Regions from separate parts of the Cytobacillus kochii genome, predicted to be linked through region 1. Evidence: a T-box and tRNA genes for the amino acid it is inferred to sense, from the RefSeq annotation. Region 1 holds a T-box; the other regions hold tRNA genes.

Region 1 (4,172 bases):
CTTGGGACATTTATATTTGTTCTGGAACCGTTCATATAGACGGCAAAAATCCTTTCTTCGTTTTTTGCAAAGTCTATAATCGTCGCCATCATTTCTGTTTCAGACCTCATCACTTCACCACCCAAGTATTGGTTCTTTGTTTACTAAGAAAAGTCCTGCTTCCGGCGATTATTAGGCAAGTGATTGTGCTTGTAATCTCGCTAATTCTTTTTCAATGTTCTCTACATCAATGCGCGCAAACAATGGTTCAACTGGTGCAGTGAGTGTCACACCATTCAAAACAACCTCTTGCCATCTCCGCTCTTGGACATTGAGTAATTCAAATACCTTTTCACTTGAAAACGGTAAAAAAGGAGAAAGTAATTGCGCGAGGTTGGCAAGAAGATAAACACAATTAGCTAACGTTTTTTCACAAGTCCCTTGATCCTCATGCCATTGTTGCCATGGCTTTTGCTCATCAAAATATTTATTAGATTTTCGCACATAGGCGAATATATTTTCTAGGGCTTGCTTCATGCTTCCTTGTTCAATGAGGTTTCCAACTTCATGATATAAGCAGTTTATTTCTCCTTTTATCTTCTCATCAATATCCGACGTTGTAATGACACCGGCAAATGATTTTTCAATAAATTTCAACGTACGATTCACAAAATTCCCATATGCACCGAGCAATTCGCTATTATGGCTATAGATAAACTCTTTCCAAGAAAAATCGGCATCGCGATTCTCCGGTGCATTAATCGTAAGAAAGTAGCGAATCGAATCTGGTTCATATCTTTCTAAGAAATCAGGCACCCAAACAGCCCAATTTTTACTCGTCGATAACTTCTTTTTTTCTAAAGTAACATATTCGTTGGAAATCACCCTTGTCGGCAATGCCGCAATTCCTATTCCTTGTAAAATGGCGGGCCAAATGACCGTGTGGAACGGGATATTATCTTTTCCGTGCACATAATACGAGGTTGTTTCACTTGACCAAAAAAGATGATCATCCTGATTGTTTTCTTCGGCCCACTTTTTACTTGCCGAATAATAGCCTGAAACCGCCTCAATCCATACATACACCTTTTTCTCTTCATAACCAGAAACAGGGACACTGACACCGATTGGTAAATCTCGAGAAATGGCTCTGTCGTGCAAGCCTTCACCTAAATACCTCTTCGTTAAATGCAATGCATTCTCTCTCCATAAATGTTGCACTTCAGCCCGTTGTGTATATTTCTCCAAATCAGCTTGTAAGTCACTTAGTGCAAAATAAAAATGTTCTGTCTCCCTTGTCGTAGGTGTGTGACCACAAATTTTACAGCTGCGTTCATGAAGTTCAAGGGGCTCTAAGATGGTTGCACAATGATCACATTGATCACCTCTGGCAGGTTCATTGCAAACTGGACATAATCCTTCCACATAGCGGTCTGGCAAGAACTGCTGACAGTGCTCACAATAGGTTTGCTCTACCTTTCGCTTGTAGATCAAGCCTTTTTCTAAAAGCGCTAAAAATATTTCTTGTACTCCATGATGGTGATGAGCTGTATCTGTTCTTGTATAAATATCATAAGAAAAACCTAATTGTGTAAAGCAATCAACAAACTCCCGGTGATAGTGATCTGCTATCGCCTGCGGCTCTACCCCCGCCTGTCTTGCTTTCACAGTAATCGGTGTACCATTACAATCACTGCCTGAAGCATATAGCACTTTTTCTCCTTTTAAACGATAATATCTTGCCAAAATGTCTCCAGGTAGCAAACTTGAAACATGACCGAGATGCAAAGATCCATTTGCATAAGCCCACGCCCCACCAATAAAAATACTCATCTTCTATTCCCCCTAAATTTTAGCCTGATTGATTGAGACACGACTGCAAACAAAAAACCTCGCCCCATAGCTATTGCTAGCTAAGGGCGAGGTTTACACCACGCGTTACCACCTTATTTTACAAATAGGTTACCCTACTTGCCTCATCAAGTACGCCAGTCCCAATCGGCCTTTATACTGTGACATTGATAACGAGTGCCAAAACTCGGCGTAGCCTACTTATACTAATAAACAAGTATGTTCAGTACACAGCTCAGAGACCATTTTTCGAATGATTGCTTTTTGCTTCTTCTCAGCTACCGAAGCTCTCTGCTTAAAAAACGACACATTCTACTTTTTCTCTTCATTGCTTTTGAAGTAAAAATATATAAGGGTAATTTTAATCAACTGGGTTTTGAAAGTCAATGGGAGAAGTGAAAGGCAAATGTGTTTTGCTCGGGCTTAGTGACGGAATTTCTAACTGAATGACTTGCTAATAATGCTATTTGCTCGGCTTTCGCGGACGATTTTCTAGTTGAATGACTTGCTAATGCTTTTTGCTCCGCTTTCGTGACGGGTTTTCTGACTGAATGACTCGCTAATGCTTTTTGCTCGGCTTTCGTGACGGATTTACTGTCTGAATGACTTGCTAATGCTTTTTGCTCGGCTCTCGTGGGGGATTTTCTAGTTGAATGACTTGCTAATGCTTTTTGCTCGGCTCTCGTGGGGGATTTTCTAGTTGAATGACTTGCTAATGCTTTTTGCTCGGCTTTCGTGACGGATTTTCTGTCTGAATGACTCGCTAATGCTTTTTGCTCGGCCTTCGTGACGGATTTACTGTCTGAATGACTCGCTAATGCTTTTTGCTCTGACTGAATGACTTGCTAATGCTTTTTGCTCGGCTTTCATGTCGGGTTTTCTGACTGAATGACTCGCTAATACTTCCTTGTTTTACTTTTACAATTGCTGGTTGTGTATTTCGGCCCAATCACGGGTCTTTATCTATTTCTCGGTGGCACGGAAAAACAATATTTGCCGACGATTTATCTCTCGATTACCAATGAAAGGCCTGGGCTCATTGGGCAGGCACGCGGCTTCATCTACCACTCACCATGGATTATTCTTTTCCCTCTCATAGCTTACTTATTACTACTATTGGCCTTTTATCTCGTCTCGTCAGGTTAAATAACCAGGCAAATAAAAATTGGCGGAGGATGACTCATTTATGATTTTCGGGTATATAGAAGGGTAAAGAAATAGGAGGGGAATCACCATGACCATTGAATCCATCATCATTGGCGTTATTCTTATATTCATCCAGCTTTTTGCACTAAAGATTGTTAAGTGGCTACCAATGAGAGAACAAAAAATACTGTCGCTATCCGGCGGTGTCGCGATCGCTTATGTATTTGTATATATTCTCCCTTCCATGCATGAAGAACAAGACAAGTTAGGTGGCACACTAGCGATCGATTCCGAACTATACTTCTTGGGGTTGATTGGATTAATTGTTTACTATAGTGTGTATAAATTCGCAAAATCTACAAAAGCGCAAAAAATGAACCAAAACGCCGCCTATTTTGTGCAAGCAACTTTTTTCGCTATCTATACATTTATGGTTTCTTATATTGTATTCTCATCTGATGTTCACTCTGGTGAAGCTTTATTTTATGGATTAGCCATCGGTCTTCACTTTATCGGCATATCCTATCATATTGGAAAAGGTAACGAAGATGTTCACCATCAGTACGGACGCTTTCTATTTGCGATAGCTACGCTTATAGGGGCACTTGCCGGATCAATGGGCCCTACTTCAGGGTTATTCGTCCACTCCATCATCGCTTTCAGTTCAGGCGCAATGATCTTTAATGTCATCAGTAAAGAGTTACCGGAGGAAGACTATGCCCATCTGCCCACTTTCTTATTGGCTTCCCTTTTGTACTCATTGATTCTCTTTACTCTTAAAACCGTCTTTAATTGGTAAATAAAACGAGATAACCCAATTTAAATGACATGAGCAAATTCCCAGAAACTTTTGTTCATGTCTTTTTTATGGAGTTGTACTCAGCTCTTCCTAGTTACTTTTTCTGTAAAGTATAGCACTAGTAAGAATCATAACGATTGTACCAATCATTAATAAACCGTTTGGGATCCAATACAATTCACTCGGTAAAGCACTAAATAATATGATAGACAGCACGATTAAAGGTATCATGCCTAAAATATACAGACGGATGATTGGATTTTGCCACTTTATATTAAACTGATTCAACTAATTGTCCCCCCTTTGTGCTAGCTAGTAACCATCCCCCCACAACCCTTTCAAAAAGAATTCCGCCTTCGCTCCCCAAATGTTGATGACATACACTTGATCAAAATAG
Region 2 (4,172 bases), 1.1 Mb from region 1:
TGTTGCTGTATACATCCCACTAGTTTCCTCTACTGCATCTACCCAAGCCACCTGATGTTCATCAATCGTTTGAACGATTTCTAACCTCACATTAGCCTCTTCAAGTCCTTGTTCTTCTTTCGTAATATGAATATCAAATGGAGTTTCCTCATTCGTCTTAATATCAGCAGTAGGACTTATATGTATCGCTACATTTCCATCATGCTCATGTGTGCTATGGCCTTGATTTTCTTCTTCGCTATCTATTTCAGCACTGCCTACCGCCACTTTAACTTTAGGCATAGTGTGCATACTTCTTGCGGTGACATGTGACTGAATATGATAGATAGCATCTTTTTCAAATGTATAGGATGCAACATACTTTCCATCATTCTCGTGTTCTGCTTCTATTAATTCACTATTATCCTTTTTCCCATCTTCCCACAATTCAAATTTTACTTCATCTGCATCTTCCACAGACTCGTCTCCCTGAGTAACAGTAACTTCTAAGCGTACTTCTTCGTTCCTTTTAATCTGACTTGGTATCGAGATACTGGCATCGATTGCAGCAGGAACTGATCCTTCGCCACCACTAGAGTTTGCATCATTCCCCGCATTTCCACAAGCAGCAAGAAAAATAATCATGATTACAGAAAACGTTGATATCCACTTCTTCATAAAAAGCCCCTCTTTCTTAAACATCTAATCTTTCTCATCTATTTTACTAATAATATGTGTTAGAAAAGTGAAATAATTTGTTAATGAGAGAAATATGTAAAATAAAGAAAATATAGGTATATAAAAAGATTTATTAGGAGAAACTTCTATTACAAGTGTAAATCCCCCTTTTTGGCTTCCATTTATGGAAGCTTTTTTTTACTTTTCTACAAAGCTTTCAACTAGATGCCTAGAAGCTTAATTTAAAATTAATCATACAAAAAAAGCTCATAAACCTTATAGAAGATTTAAGAGCTTTGACGCGCCTTAGAGGATTCGAACCTCTGACCCACAGCTTAGAAGGCTGTTGCTCTATCCAGCTGAGCTAAAGGCGCAAACTAAAATATGTATGGCTCCGCAGGTAGGATTCGAACCTACGACCGTTCGGTTAACAGCCGAATGCTCTACCACTGAGCTACTGCGGAATAATATAAATGGTGGGCCTAAATGGACTCGAACCATCGACCTCACGCTTATCAGGCGTGCGCTCTAACCAGCTGAGCTATAGGCCCCTATTTAAGCGGGTGAAGGGAATCGAACCCTCATCATCAGCTTGGAAGGCTGAGGTTTTACCACTAAACTACACCCGCATTTAAGAACTTCAACATACCGGTGGTCGGGGTCGAACCGACACTCCCGAAGGAACACGATTTTGAGTCGTGCGCGTCTGCCAATTCCGCCACACCGGCATAAAGGCAACACCCGGATTTGAACCGGGGATAAAGGTTTTGCAGACCTCTGCCTTACCACTTGGCTATGCTGCCATAAAACTGGGCTAGCAGGGTTCGAACCTGCGAATGACGGAATCAAAATCCGTTGCCTTACCACTTGGCTATAGCCCAATAAGTAAATTGAAAAATGGGGCGACTGATGGGAATCGAACCCACGAATGTCGGAACCACAATCCGATGCGTTAACCACTTCGCCACAATCGCCATTATTGGCAGGGGTAGTAGGAATTGAACCCACATCAAAGGTTTTGGAGACCTTCGTTTTACCATTAAACTATACCCCTAGATGGTGGAGGGGGGCAGATTCGAACTGCCGAACCCGAAGGAGCGGATTTACAGTCCGCCGCGTTTAGCCACTTCGCTACCCCTCCAAAAAAGAATAAATGGTGGCTCAGGACGGAATCGAACCGCCGACACAAGGATTTTCAGTCCTTTGCTCTACCGACTGAGCTACTGAGCCAAAATAATAAATATGTAAATGGCGGTCCGGACGGGACTCGAACCCGCGACCTCCTGCGTGACAGGCAGGCATTCTAACCAACTGAACTACCGGACCAGATTGCGGGGGCAGGATTTGAACCTGCGACCTTCGGGTTATGAGCCCGACGAGCTACCGGACTGCTCCACCCCGCGATAATAAATATTAATGGCGGAGGAAGAGGGATTCGAACCCCCGCGGGCTTTAACACCCCTGTCGGTTTTCAAGACCGATCCCTTCAGCCAGACTTGGGTATTCCTCCATTAATAAAAAAGCAATAGCGGCGGAGGGGATCGAACCCCCGACCTCACGGGTATGAACCGTACGCTCTAGCCAGCTGAGCTACACCGCCATAAAATATATTTTATAAAAATTAAATTGGTGGAGCCTAGCGGGATCGAACCGCTGACCTCCTGCGTGCAAAGCAGGCGCTCTCCCAGCTGAGCTAAGGCCCCTAAAAAGTATTCGTGGTCGGGAAGACAGGATTCGAACCTGCGACCCCTTGGTCCCAAACCAAGTGCTCTACCAAGCTGAGCTACTTCCCGAAATAAAACGCGCCCGAGAGGAGTCGAACCCCTAACCTTTTGATCCGTAGTCAAACGCTCTATCCAATTGAGCTACGGGCGCATCTGGAGCGGAAGACGGGATTCGAACCCGCGACCCTCACCTTGGCAAGGTGATGTTCTACCACTGAACTACTTCCGCAACTATTCATTATAAAACTAATGCGGGTGAAGGGAGTCGAACCCCCACGCCTTGCGGCGCCAGATCCTAAGTCTGGTGCGTCTGCCAATTCCGCCACACCCGCAAATTTAAATGGTGAGCCATGAAGGACTCGAACCTTCGACCCTCTGATTAAAAGTCAGATGCTCTACCAACTGAGCTAATGGCTCGTACAAAGCACGAGTGGTGCCGGCCAGAGGACTTGAACCCCCAACCTACTGATTACAAGTCAGTTGCTCTACCAATTGAGCTAGGCCGGCAAATATACAAAAAAAATGGTGGAGGATGACGGGATCGAACCGCCGACCCTCTGCTTGTAAGGCAGATGCTCTCCCAGCTGAGCTAATCCTCCAAAATGGTGACCCCTACGGGATTCGAACCCGTGTTACCGCCGTGAAAGGGCGGTGTCTTAACCGCTTGACCAAGGGGCCAAAAAATAACCCCAAAAAATGGGGTAGTTTGCCCGGCAGCGTCCTACTCTCACAAGGGGACAGCCCCTAACTACCATCGGCGCTGAGAAGCTTAACTTCCGTGTTCGGTATGGGAACGGGTGTGACCTTCTCGCTATCGCCACCGGACTATGAAATTGTAAGGGAATCGTTCCCTCAAAACTAGGTAATGTTGAAGAAGATATTTATTGAGTAATCGCCTGAATGCGTGCTGTAGGATACTACTTACGTAGTGCTGTCCAGCTGCGGCGCCTAGTAGCCGCCCGCATTTCGAATTGTCCAGCTACAGCGCCTAGGTGCTCGAGGTCATAAGTCAAATTTGTCATGAGGTTAAAGAACAACCTCCTGTCAAATCCGTCTTATGCTTGTCGCACCTGTGCAAGGCGCTTTCGCTTTTCGTTTTGGTTAAGTCCTCGATCGATTAGTATTAGTCAGCTGCATGTGTCGCCACACTTCCACCTCTAACCTATCAACCTGATCATCTTTCAGGGATCTTACTAGCTTACGCTATGGGAAATCTCATCTCGAGGGGGGCTTCATGCTTAGATGCTTTCAGCACTTATCCCTTCCGCACATAGCTACCCAGCGATGCCTTTGGCAAGACAACTGGTACACCAGCGGTGCGTCCATCCCGGTCCTCTCGTACTAAGGACAGCTCCTCTCAAATTTCCTGCGCCCACGACGGATAGGGACCGAACTGTCTCACGACGTTCTGAACCCAGCTCGCGTACCGCTTTAATGGGCGAACAGCCCAACCCTTGGGACCGACTACAGCCCCAGGATGCGATGAGCCGACATCGAGGTGCCAAACCTCCCCGTCGATGTGGACTCTTGGGGGAGATAAGCCTGTTATCCCCGGGGTAGCTTTTATCCGTTGAGCGATGGCCCTTCCATGCGGAACCACCGGATCACTAAGCCCGACTTTCGTCCCTGCTCGACTTGTAGGTCTCGCAGTCAAGCTCCCTTGTGCCTTTACACTCTACGAATGATTTCCAACCATTCTGAGGGAACCTTTGGGCGCCTCCGTTACTCTTTAGGAGGCGACCGCCCCAGTCAAACTGCCCACCTGACACTGTCTCCCATCCCGATAAGGGA
Region 3 (4,172 bases), 1.1 Mb from region 1:
TCGGCCCAATAATAGCCGTAATCTCACCGTCTGGTATCATCATGTTTAAGTTCTTCACAATCTCTCTATCACCGTATGCAATTCTTAAGTCTTCAGTAAATAATCTAGACAAGGTCATTCACTCCATCCGAACATTTTAGATCATCATCACGTCATTGATAATGATTATCAACTTCAAAGAAAATTTTATCTAATAAAAGCTATCCTGTCAACCATCAATCCGAAAAGTTTTCATTTCCAGCATATTTCTTGTTAACCAACCTGTATTCTACATATATTTTTTTAAGGAGAATGCATTTCACGTTACTGGAGCCTTTCATCCATTTCTTCACTTTAAGTCATTATACACTTCTTTAAGTTTAGTAAAAAACACCATAACTAGTCATTTCTACTAAAAAAAGACTGTAGGCAATCTACTAATAAATAGAGATTGTCTACAGTCCTTAACTTCCATATAAGCGGGTGAAGGGAATCGAACCCTCATCATCAGCTTGGAAGGCTGAGGTTTTACCACTAAACTACACCCGCAAATACCGGTGGTCGGGGTCGAACCGACACTCCGTGATGGAACACGATTTTGAGTCGTGCGCGTCTGCCAATTCCGCCACACCGGCAAATATTCTTTTATTTAATTATGGTGCCGAGGACCGGAATCGAACCGGTACGGTAGTCACCTACCGCAGGATTTTAAGTCCTGTGCGTCTGCCAGTTCCGCCACCCCGGCATGAGGTGTATAAAAACTAATGAATATGTATTGGAGGCGGCAACCGGATTTGAACCGGTGGTGAAGGTTTTGCAGACCTCTGCCTTACCACTTGGCTATGCCGCCATCAATATAAATGAATATTTGGAGCGGAAGACGGGATTCGAACCCGCGACCCTCACCTTGGCAAGGTGATGTTCTACCACTGAACTACTTCCGCAAATCTGGCTGGGCTAGCAGGGTTCGAACCTGCGAATGACGGAATCAAAATCCGTTGCCTTACCACTTGGCTATAGCCCATTTGTATATTCTATGCATGAAAGCAAAAAAAGTGAATTTAAAATAATGGGGCGGCTGATGGGAATCGAACCCACGAATGTCGGAACCACAATCCGATGCGTTAACCACTTCGCCACAACCGCCATAATTGGCAGGGGTAGTAGGAATCGAACCCACATCAAAGGTTTTGGAGACCTTCGTTTTACCATTAAACTATACCCCTAGATGGTGGAGGGGGGCAGATTCGAACTGCCGAACCCGAAGGAGCGGATTTACAGTCCGCCGCGTTTAGCCACTTCGCTACCCCTCCATGAAAAACGATGCCGGCCAGAGGACTTGAACCCCCAACCTACTGATTACAAGTCAGTTGCTCTACCAATTGAGCTAGGCCGGCAAATGGTGGCTCAGGACGGAATCGAACCGCCGACACAAGGATTTTCAGTCCTTTGCTCTACCGACTGAGCTACTGAGCCAAAACTTATACGTTTTACAATATGTTTTTAATACATTTGTGTGAATTTATGTAGTGGCGGTCCGGACGGGACTCGAACCCGCGACCTCCTGCGTGACAGGCAGGCATTCTAACCAACTGAACTACCGGACCAAATTGCGGGGGCAGGATTTGAACCTGCGACCTTCGGGTTATGAGCCCGACGAGCTACCGGACTGCTCCACCCCGCGATAATATGAATGGTGGAGGATGACGGGATCGAACCGCCGACCCTCTGCTTGTAAGGCAGATGCTCTCCCAGCTGAGCTAATCCTCCAAAATGGTGACCCCTACGGGATTCGAACCCGTGTTACCGCCGTGAAAGGGCGGTGTCTTAACCGCTTGACCAAGGGGCCAGTTTATATGTTTAATGGCGGAGAGCAAGGGATTTGAACCCTTGAGACGGCTATAAACCGCCTACACGATTTCCAATCGTGCTCCTTCGGCCAGCTCGGACAGCTCTCCATTGGCTCCGCAGGTAGGATTCGAACCTACGACCGTTCGGTTAACAGCCGAATGCTCTACCACTGAGCTACTGCGGAATAATATAATAGTATGTATGCCCGGCAACGTCCTACTCTCACAAGGGGACAGCCCCTAACTACCATCGGCGCTGAGAAGCTTAACTTCCGTGTTCGGTATGGGAACGGGTGTGACCTTCTCGCTATCGCCACCGGACTTTTTAAAGACATTTATTATTATAACGTCTTTTATGAAAATTTCAAGAGAAATTTTAAATCATTCTCTGAAAACTAGGTAATGTTGAAGAAGATTGTTTTGAGTAATCGCCTGAATGCGTGCTGTAGGCTACTACTTACGTAGTGCTGTCTAGCTGCGGCGGCTAGGAGCCGCCCGCATTTCGTATTGTCCAGCTACAGCGCCTAGGTGCTCGAGGTCATAAGTCAAATTTTTCATGAGGTTAAAGAACAACCTCCTGTCAAATCTGTCTCTTATGCTTGTCGCACCTGTGCAAGGCGCTTTCGCTTTTCGTTTTTGGTTAAGTCCTCGATCGATTAGTATTAGTCAGCTACATGTGTCGCCACACTTCCACCTCTAACCTATCAACCTGATCATCTTTCAGGGATCTTACTAGCTTGCGCTATGGGAAATCTCATCTCGAGGGGGGCTTCATGCTTAGATGCTTTCAGCACTTATCCCTTCCGCACATAGCTACCCAGCGATGCCTTTGGCAAGACAACTGGTACACCAGCGGTGCGTCCATCCCGGTCCTCTCGTACTAAGGACAGCTCCTCTCAAATTTCCTGCGCCCACGACGGATAGGGACCGAACTGTCTCACGACGTTCTGAACCCAGCTCGCGTACCGCTTTAATGGGCGAACAGCCCAACCCTTGGGACCGACTACAGCCCCAGGATGCGATGAGCCGACATCGAGGTGCCAAACCTCCCCGTCGATGTGGACTCTTGGGGGAGATAAGCCTGTTATCCCCGGGGTAGCTTTTATCCGTTGAGCGATGGCCCTTCCATGCGGAACCACCGGATCACTAAGCCCGACTTTCGTCCCTGCTCGACTTGTAGGTCTCGCAGTCAAGCTCCCTTGTGCCTTTACACTCTACGAATGATTTCCAACCATTCTGAGGGAACCTTTGGGCGCCTCCGTTACTCTTTAGGAGGCGACCGCCCCAGTCAAACTGCCCACCTGACACTGTCTCCCATCCCGATAAGGGATGTGGGTTAGAATTTCAATACAGCCAGGGTAGTATCCCACCGACGCCTCCACCGAAGCTAGCGCTCCGGCTTCTAAGGCTCCTACCTATCCTGTACAAGCTGTACCAAAATTCAATATCAGGCTACAGTAAAGCTCCACGGGGTCTTTCCGTCCTGTCGCGGGTAACCTGCATCTTCACAGGTACTATAATTTCACCGAGTCTCTCGTTGAGACAGTGCCCAGATCGTTACGCCTTTCGTGCGGGTCGGAACTTACCCGACAAGGAATTTCGCTACCTTAGGACCGTTATAGTTACGGCCGCCGTTTACTGGGGCTTCGATTCAAAGCTTCGCGTGAGCTAACCTCTCCTCTTAACCTTCCAGCACCGGGCAGGCGTCAGCCCCTATACTTCGCCTTGCGGCTTCGCAGAGACCTGTGTTTTTGCTAAACAGTCGCCTGGGCCTATTCACTGCGGCTCATCAAGGCTTTAACACCCTAATGAGCACCCCTTCTCCCGAAGTTACGGGGTCATTTTGCCGAGTTCCTTAACGAGAGTTCTCTCGCTCACCTTAGGATTCTCTCCTCGCCTACCTGTGTCGGTTTGCGGTACGGGCACCTTATTCCTCGCTAGAGGCTTTTCTTGGCAGTGTGGAATCAAGAACTTCGGTACTAAATTTCCCTCGCTATCACAGCTCAAGGTATATGACCATGGGATTTGCCTCATGGTCCCTCTAACTGCTTAGACGCACATCCAATCGTGCGCTTACCCTATCCTCCTGCGTCCCCCCATCACTCAAACAGAATACGGTGGTACAGGAATATCAACCTGTTGTCCATCGCCTACGCTTTTCAGCCTCGGCTTAGGTCCCGACTAACCCTGAGCGGACGAGCCTTCCTCAGGAAACCTTAGGCATTCGGTGGATGGGATTCTCACCCATCTTTCGCTACTCATACCGGCATTCTCACTTCTAAGCGCTCCACCAGTCCTTACGGTCTAGCTTCAACGCCCTTAGAACGCTCTCCTACCACTGAA
Region 4 (4,172 bases), 1.3 Mb from region 1:
TATCCGTCGTGGGCGCAGGAAATTTGAGAGGAGCTGTCCTTAGTACGAGAGGACCGGGATGGACGCACCGCTGGTGTACCAGTTGTCTTGCCAAAGGCATCGCTGGGTAGCTATGTGCGGAAGGGATAAGTGCTGAAAGCATCTAAGCATGAAGCCCCCCTCGAGATGAGATTTCCCATAGCGCAAGCTAGTAAGATCCCTGAAAGATGATCAGGTTGATAGGTTAGAGGTGGAAGTGTGGCGACACATGCAGCTGACTAATACTAATCGATCGAGGACTTAACCAATTCGAAATGCGGAGGCGCCTTGCACAGGTGCGACAAGCATAAGACGGATTTGACAGGAGGTTGTTCTTTAACCTCATGACAAATTTGACTTATGACCTCGAGCACCTAGGCGCCGCAGCTGGACAGCACTACGTAAGTAGTAGCCTACAGCACGCATTCAGGCGATTACTCAATAAATATCTTCTTCAACATTACCTAGTTTTCAGAGAATGATTTAAAATTTCTCTTGAAATTTTCATAAAAGACGTTATAATAATAAATGTCTTTAAAAAGTCCGGTGGCGATAGCGAGAAGGTCACACCCGTTCCCATACCGAACACGGAAGTTAAGCTTCTCAGCGCCGATGGTAGTTAGGGGCTGTCCCCTTGTGAGAGTAGGACGTTGCCGGGCATACATATTGGAGGATTAGCTCAGCTGGGAGAGCATCTGCCTTACAAGCAGAGGGTCGGCGGTTCGATCCCGTCATCCTCCACCATTTTTTGTGTGTATTTGCCGGCCTAGCTCAATTGGTAGAGCAACTGACTTGTAATCAGTAGGTTGGGGGTTCAAGTCCTCTGGCCGGCACCACTCGTGCTTTGTACGAGCCATTAGCTCAGTTGGTAGAGCATCTGACTTTTAATCAGAGGGTCGAAGGTTCGAGTCCTTCATGGCTCACCATTTGATCATCTTAATATGCGGGTGTGGCGGAATTGGCAGACGCACCAGACTTAGGATCTGGCGCCGCAAGGCGTGGGGGTTCGACTCCCTTCACCCGCACCATTTTTCATTTTAAATATTTGCGGAAGTAGTTCAGTGGTAGAACATCACCTTGCCAAGGTGAGGGTCGCGGGTTCGAATCCCGTCTTCCGCTCCAATATGTGCCGGGGTGGCGGAACTGGCAGACGCACAGGACTTAAAATCCTGCGGTAGGTGACTACCGTACCGGTTCGATTCCGGTCCTCGGCACCATTCTTTTAAAATTAAGCGCCCGTAGCTCAATTGGATAGAGCGTTTGACTACGGATCAAAAGGTTAGGGGTTCGACTCCTCTCGGGCGCGTTATGTTTCGGGAAGTAGCTCAGCTTGGTAGAGCACTTGGTTTGGGACCAAGGGGTCGCAGGTTCGAATCCTGTCTTCCCGACCACTAGATATACATATTTATTTTAGGGGCCTTAGCTCAGCTGGGAGAGCGCCTGCTTTGCACGCAGGAGGTCAGCGGTTCGATCCCGCTAGGCTCCACCAATTAATTTTATACAATATATTCTATGGCGGTGTAGCTCAGCTGGCTAGAGCGTACGGTTCATACCCGTGAGGTCGGGGGTTCGATCCCCTCCGCCGCTACCATAGATAGAATGATGGACCTTTAGCTCAGCTGGTTAGAGCAGACGGCTCATAACCGTCCGGTCGTAGGTTCGAGTCCTACAAGGTCCACCATTATTCGGAGGAATACCCAAGTCTGGCTGAAGGGATCGGTCTTGAAAACCGACAGGGGTGTTAAAGCCCGCGGGGGTTCGAATCCCTCTTCCTCCGCCATTCATATTATTATCGCGGGGTGGAGCAGTCCGGTAGCTCGTCGGGCTCATAACCCGAAGGTCGCAGGTTCAAATCCTGCCCCCGCAATCTGGTCCGGTAGTTCAGTTGGTTAGAATGCCTGCCTGTCACGCAGGAGGTCGCGGGTTCGAGTCCCGTCCGGACCGCCATTTACATATTTATTATTTTGGCTCAGTAGCTCAGTCGGTAGAGCAAAGGACTGAAAATCCTTGTGTCGGCGGTTCGATTCCGTCCTGAGCCATCTTTTATGGCGGTTGTGGCGAAGTGGTTAACGCATCGGATTGTGGTTCCGACATTCGTGGGTTCGATTCCCATCAGCCGCCCCATTGCGGGTGTAGTTTAGTGGTAAAACCTCAGCCTTCCAAGCTGATGATGAGGGTTCGATTCCCTTCACCCGCTTAAATAGGGGCCTATAGCTCAGCTGGTTAGAGCGCACGCCTGATAAGCGTGAGGTCGATGGTTCGAGTCCATTTAGGCCCACCATTTATATTATTCCGCAGTAGCTCAGTGGTAGAGCATTCGGCTGTTAACCGAACGGTCGTAGGTTCGAATCCTACCTGCGGAGCCATATGGAGAAGTACTCAAGTGGCTGAAGAGGCGCCCCTGCTAAGGGTGTAGGTCGGGCAACCGGCGCGAGGGTTCAAATCCCTCCTTCTCCGCCAGTTGGCCCCTTGGTCAAGCGGTTAAGACACCGCCCTTTCACGGCGGTAACACGGGTTCGAATCCCGTAGGGGTCATAAAAAAGAAGCTGTCAACTTATGTTGACAGCTTCTTTTTTATGTGGCTAACACTTTTGGATGTTATATTATCTGTCATTAGATGTCGAAATAATTTGAAAATTAACAAGGGATTTTTATACTTAAGACGAATTAATTAAGAAAGAGTAATGTAATACAAGGAGTGGAATGAATTAGAATGAATACAACTGCATACCCCACTGAATTCGAAATGCACTTGTTTCATGAAGGAAGCTTATTTAAGGCATACGAACTGTTTGGATCACACCGTCATAAAGAAGGAGATAATTGGGTTACTTGCTTTACTATCTATGCTCCACATGCCTACTCAATATCATTAGTTGGCTCTTTTAATCATTGGAATGGCGAAGGTTTTTCATTGGAAAAAGTAAATAATGAGGGGATATGGACAATTCAGCTAGATGGAGATTTAACAGGAGAAATTTATAAATATGCAATTAAGAACAAGGATGAACAAACTTTTTTAAAGGCTGATCCTTTTGCTTTTTGTTCAGAATTACGACCCAGAACTGCTTCGATTGTCTATTCTTTAGAAGATTACAAATGGAAGGACCAAGGCTGGCAAAAGGAAAAACAACAAAGGAAAGCATTTTCAGAACCTATGATGATATATGAGATGCATCTAGGTACATGGAAAAAGAGGAATGGCCTTTTATTGACATACAGTGAACTAGCAGAAGAAATCATTCCTTACGTAAAGGAGCATGGTTTTACACATATTGAATTGATGCCTATAATTGAACACCCTTATGATCGTTCATGGGGGTATCAAGGAACAGGCTATTATTCGGCTACGAGTAGATATGGTGAACCAAAAGATTTAATGTTTTTTATCGATCAATGCCATCAAAATAATATTGGTGTTATTTTAGATTGGGTACCAGGACATTTCTGTAAAGATCAACATGGGCTATATTGTTTAGATGGTGAATATGTTTATGAATACGAAACAGAAGCTGATAGGGAAAATTTTGTTTGGGGTACAGCTAATTTTAATTTAAGTAAAACAGAGGTTCATAGTTTCCTCATATCCAATGCTATTTTTTGGATGGAAAAATACCATGTCGATGGATTTAGAATTGATGCAGTATCAAATATTATTTTTTGGCCTAATAACGAGAAGAGGGAAAATCCATTTGGTATTCAATTTTTACAGAAATTAAATAAAGCTGTGTTTGCTTATGATCCCTCTATCTTGATGATGGCAGAGGATTCTACTGATTGGCCCCAAGTAACGGCTCCTGTTCACTATGGCGGATTAGGTTTCAGTTATAAATGGAATATGGGGTGGATGAATGATGTATTATCTTATATGGAGAAAGCCCCACATGAACGACAATACCACCATAATAAAATGACTTTTTCTTTAATGTATGCATACTCCGAAAATTTTCTCTTACCGTTATCACATGATGAGGTTGTCCATGGGAAGAAATCCCTGCTAGACAAGATGCCAGGAGATTATTGGCAAAAATTTGCCCAATATCGTTTGCTCTTAGGTTTTATGATGACACATCCAGGTAAAAAGCTGTTATTTATGGGGTTTGAGCTAGGACAATTTGCCGAGTGGAAAGATGAAGAACAGTTGGATTGGCACT

The links. The T-box of region 1 lies ahead of metG (methionine--tRNA ligase). A T-box ahead of a tRNA ligase gene usually reads a tRNA of that ligase, here a tRNA-Met.
Region 2: it has a tRNA-Met gene. The T-box ahead of metG (methionine--tRNA ligase) is inferred to sense a tRNA for this amino acid. The anticodon was not compared.
Region 3: it has a tRNA-Met gene. The T-box ahead of metG (methionine--tRNA ligase) is inferred to sense a tRNA for this amino acid. The anticodon was not compared.
Region 4: it has a tRNA-Met gene. The T-box ahead of metG (methionine--tRNA ligase) is inferred to sense a tRNA for this amino acid. The anticodon was not compared.

Annotation. Positions count from the first base shown of each region.
Region 1 is NZ_CP085254.1:322,867-327,038, reverse strand. It holds gene LG276_RS01860 (aminoglycoside 6-adenylyltransferase) at 1-110, opposite strand, end outside; gene metG (methionine--tRNA ligase) at 172-1,812, opposite strand; T-box leader at 1,892-2,168, opposite strand; gene LG276_RS01850 (hypothetical protein) at 3,065-3,775, shown strand; gene LG276_RS01845 (hypothetical protein) at 3,866-4,063, opposite strand; gene LG276_RS01840 (cytochrome c biogenesis CcdA family protein) at 4,088-4,172, opposite strand, start outside.
Region 2 is NZ_CP085254.1:3,805,297-3,809,468, forward strand. It holds gene LG276_RS19420 (FixH family protein) at 1-657, opposite strand, end outside; tRNA gene LG276_RS19425 (tRNA-Arg) at 958-1,031, opposite strand; tRNA gene LG276_RS19430 (tRNA-Asn) at 1,047-1,121, opposite strand; tRNA gene LG276_RS19435 (tRNA-Ile) at 1,132-1,208, opposite strand; tRNA gene LG276_RS19440 (tRNA-Gly) at 1,216-1,286, opposite strand; tRNA gene LG276_RS19445 (tRNA-Leu) at 1,304-1,385, opposite strand; tRNA gene LG276_RS19450 (tRNA-Cys) at 1,390-1,460, opposite strand; tRNA gene LG276_RS19455 (tRNA-Gln) at 1,467-1,538, opposite strand; tRNA gene LG276_RS19460 (tRNA-His) at 1,556-1,631, opposite strand; tRNA gene LG276_RS19465 (tRNA-Trp) at 1,638-1,711, opposite strand; tRNA gene LG276_RS19470 (tRNA-Tyr) at 1,715-1,798, opposite strand; tRNA gene LG276_RS19475 (tRNA-Phe) at 1,812-1,887, opposite strand; tRNA gene LG276_RS19480 (tRNA-Asp) at 1,907-1,983, opposite strand; tRNA gene LG276_RS19485 (tRNA-Met) at 1,987-2,060, opposite strand; tRNA gene LG276_RS19490 (tRNA-Ser) at 2,075-2,167, opposite strand; tRNA gene LG276_RS19495 (tRNA-Met) at 2,184-2,257, opposite strand; tRNA gene LG276_RS19500 (tRNA-Ala) at 2,285-2,360, opposite strand; tRNA gene LG276_RS19505 (tRNA-Pro) at 2,374-2,450, opposite strand; tRNA gene LG276_RS19510 (tRNA-Arg) at 2,459-2,532, opposite strand; tRNA gene LG276_RS19515 (tRNA-Gly) at 2,536-2,610, opposite strand; tRNA gene LG276_RS19520 (tRNA-Leu) at 2,632-2,713, opposite strand; tRNA gene LG276_RS19525 (tRNA-Lys) at 2,723-2,798, opposite strand; tRNA gene LG276_RS19530 (tRNA-Thr) at 2,813-2,888, opposite strand; tRNA gene LG276_RS19535 (tRNA-Val) at 2,905-2,980, opposite strand; tRNA gene LG276_RS19540 (tRNA-Glu) at 2,985-3,059, opposite strand; rRNA gene rrf (5S ribosomal RNA) at 3,090-3,206, opposite strand; rRNA gene LG276_RS19550 (23S ribosomal RNA) at 3,479-4,172, opposite strand, start outside.
Region 3 is NZ_CP085254.1:1,425,135-1,429,306, reverse strand. It holds gene LG276_RS07675 (ABC transporter ATP-binding protein) at 1-112, opposite strand, end outside; tRNA gene LG276_RS07670 (tRNA-Gly) at 458-528, opposite strand; tRNA gene LG276_RS07665 (tRNA-Leu) at 532-614, opposite strand; tRNA gene LG276_RS07660 (tRNA-Leu) at 636-724, opposite strand; tRNA gene LG276_RS07655 (tRNA-Cys) at 756-829, opposite strand; tRNA gene LG276_RS07650 (tRNA-Gly) at 849-923, opposite strand; tRNA gene LG276_RS07645 (tRNA-Gln) at 929-1,003, opposite strand; tRNA gene LG276_RS07640 (tRNA-His) at 1,050-1,125, opposite strand; tRNA gene LG276_RS07635 (tRNA-Trp) at 1,132-1,205, opposite strand; tRNA gene LG276_RS07630 (tRNA-Tyr) at 1,209-1,292, opposite strand; tRNA gene LG276_RS07625 (tRNA-Thr) at 1,304-1,376, opposite strand; tRNA gene LG276_RS07620 (tRNA-Phe) at 1,380-1,455, opposite strand; tRNA gene LG276_RS07615 (tRNA-Asp) at 1,510-1,586, opposite strand; tRNA gene LG276_RS07610 (tRNA-Met) at 1,590-1,663, opposite strand; tRNA gene LG276_RS07605 (tRNA-Val) at 1,674-1,749, opposite strand; tRNA gene LG276_RS07600 (tRNA-Glu) at 1,754-1,828, opposite strand; tRNA gene LG276_RS07595 (tRNA-Ser) at 1,844-1,937, opposite strand; tRNA gene LG276_RS07590 (tRNA-Asn) at 1,940-2,014, opposite strand; rRNA gene rrf (5S ribosomal RNA) at 2,034-2,150, opposite strand; rRNA gene LG276_RS07580 (23S ribosomal RNA) at 2,466-4,172, opposite strand, start outside.
Region 4 is NZ_CP085254.1:3,613,777-3,617,948, reverse strand. It holds rRNA gene LG276_RS18465 (23S ribosomal RNA) at 1-287, shown strand, start outside; rRNA gene rrf (5S ribosomal RNA) at 561-677, shown strand; tRNA gene LG276_RS18455 (tRNA-Val) at 687-762, shown strand; tRNA gene LG276_RS18450 (tRNA-Thr) at 779-854, shown strand; tRNA gene LG276_RS18445 (tRNA-Lys) at 869-944, shown strand; tRNA gene LG276_RS18440 (tRNA-Leu) at 962-1,046, shown strand; tRNA gene LG276_RS18435 (tRNA-Gly) at 1,066-1,140, shown strand; tRNA gene LG276_RS18430 (tRNA-Leu) at 1,147-1,235, shown strand; tRNA gene LG276_RS18425 (tRNA-Arg) at 1,251-1,324, shown strand; tRNA gene LG276_RS18420 (tRNA-Pro) at 1,333-1,409, shown strand; tRNA gene LG276_RS18415 (tRNA-Ala) at 1,432-1,507, shown strand; tRNA gene LG276_RS18410 (tRNA-Met) at 1,533-1,609, shown strand; tRNA gene LG276_RS18405 (tRNA-Ile) at 1,623-1,699, shown strand; tRNA gene LG276_RS18400 (tRNA-Ser) at 1,706-1,798, shown strand; tRNA gene LG276_RS18395 (tRNA-Met) at 1,812-1,885, shown strand; tRNA gene LG276_RS18390 (tRNA-Asp) at 1,889-1,965, shown strand; tRNA gene LG276_RS18385 (tRNA-Phe) at 1,985-2,057, shown strand; tRNA gene LG276_RS18380 (tRNA-His) at 2,067-2,142, shown strand; tRNA gene LG276_RS18375 (tRNA-Gly) at 2,145-2,215, shown strand; tRNA gene LG276_RS18370 (tRNA-Ile) at 2,223-2,299, shown strand; tRNA gene LG276_RS18365 (tRNA-Asn) at 2,310-2,384, shown strand; tRNA gene LG276_RS18360 (tRNA-Ser) at 2,388-2,478, shown strand; tRNA gene LG276_RS18355 (tRNA-Glu) at 2,482-2,553, shown strand; gene glgB (1,4-alpha-glucan branching enzyme) at 2,732-4,172, shown strand, end outside.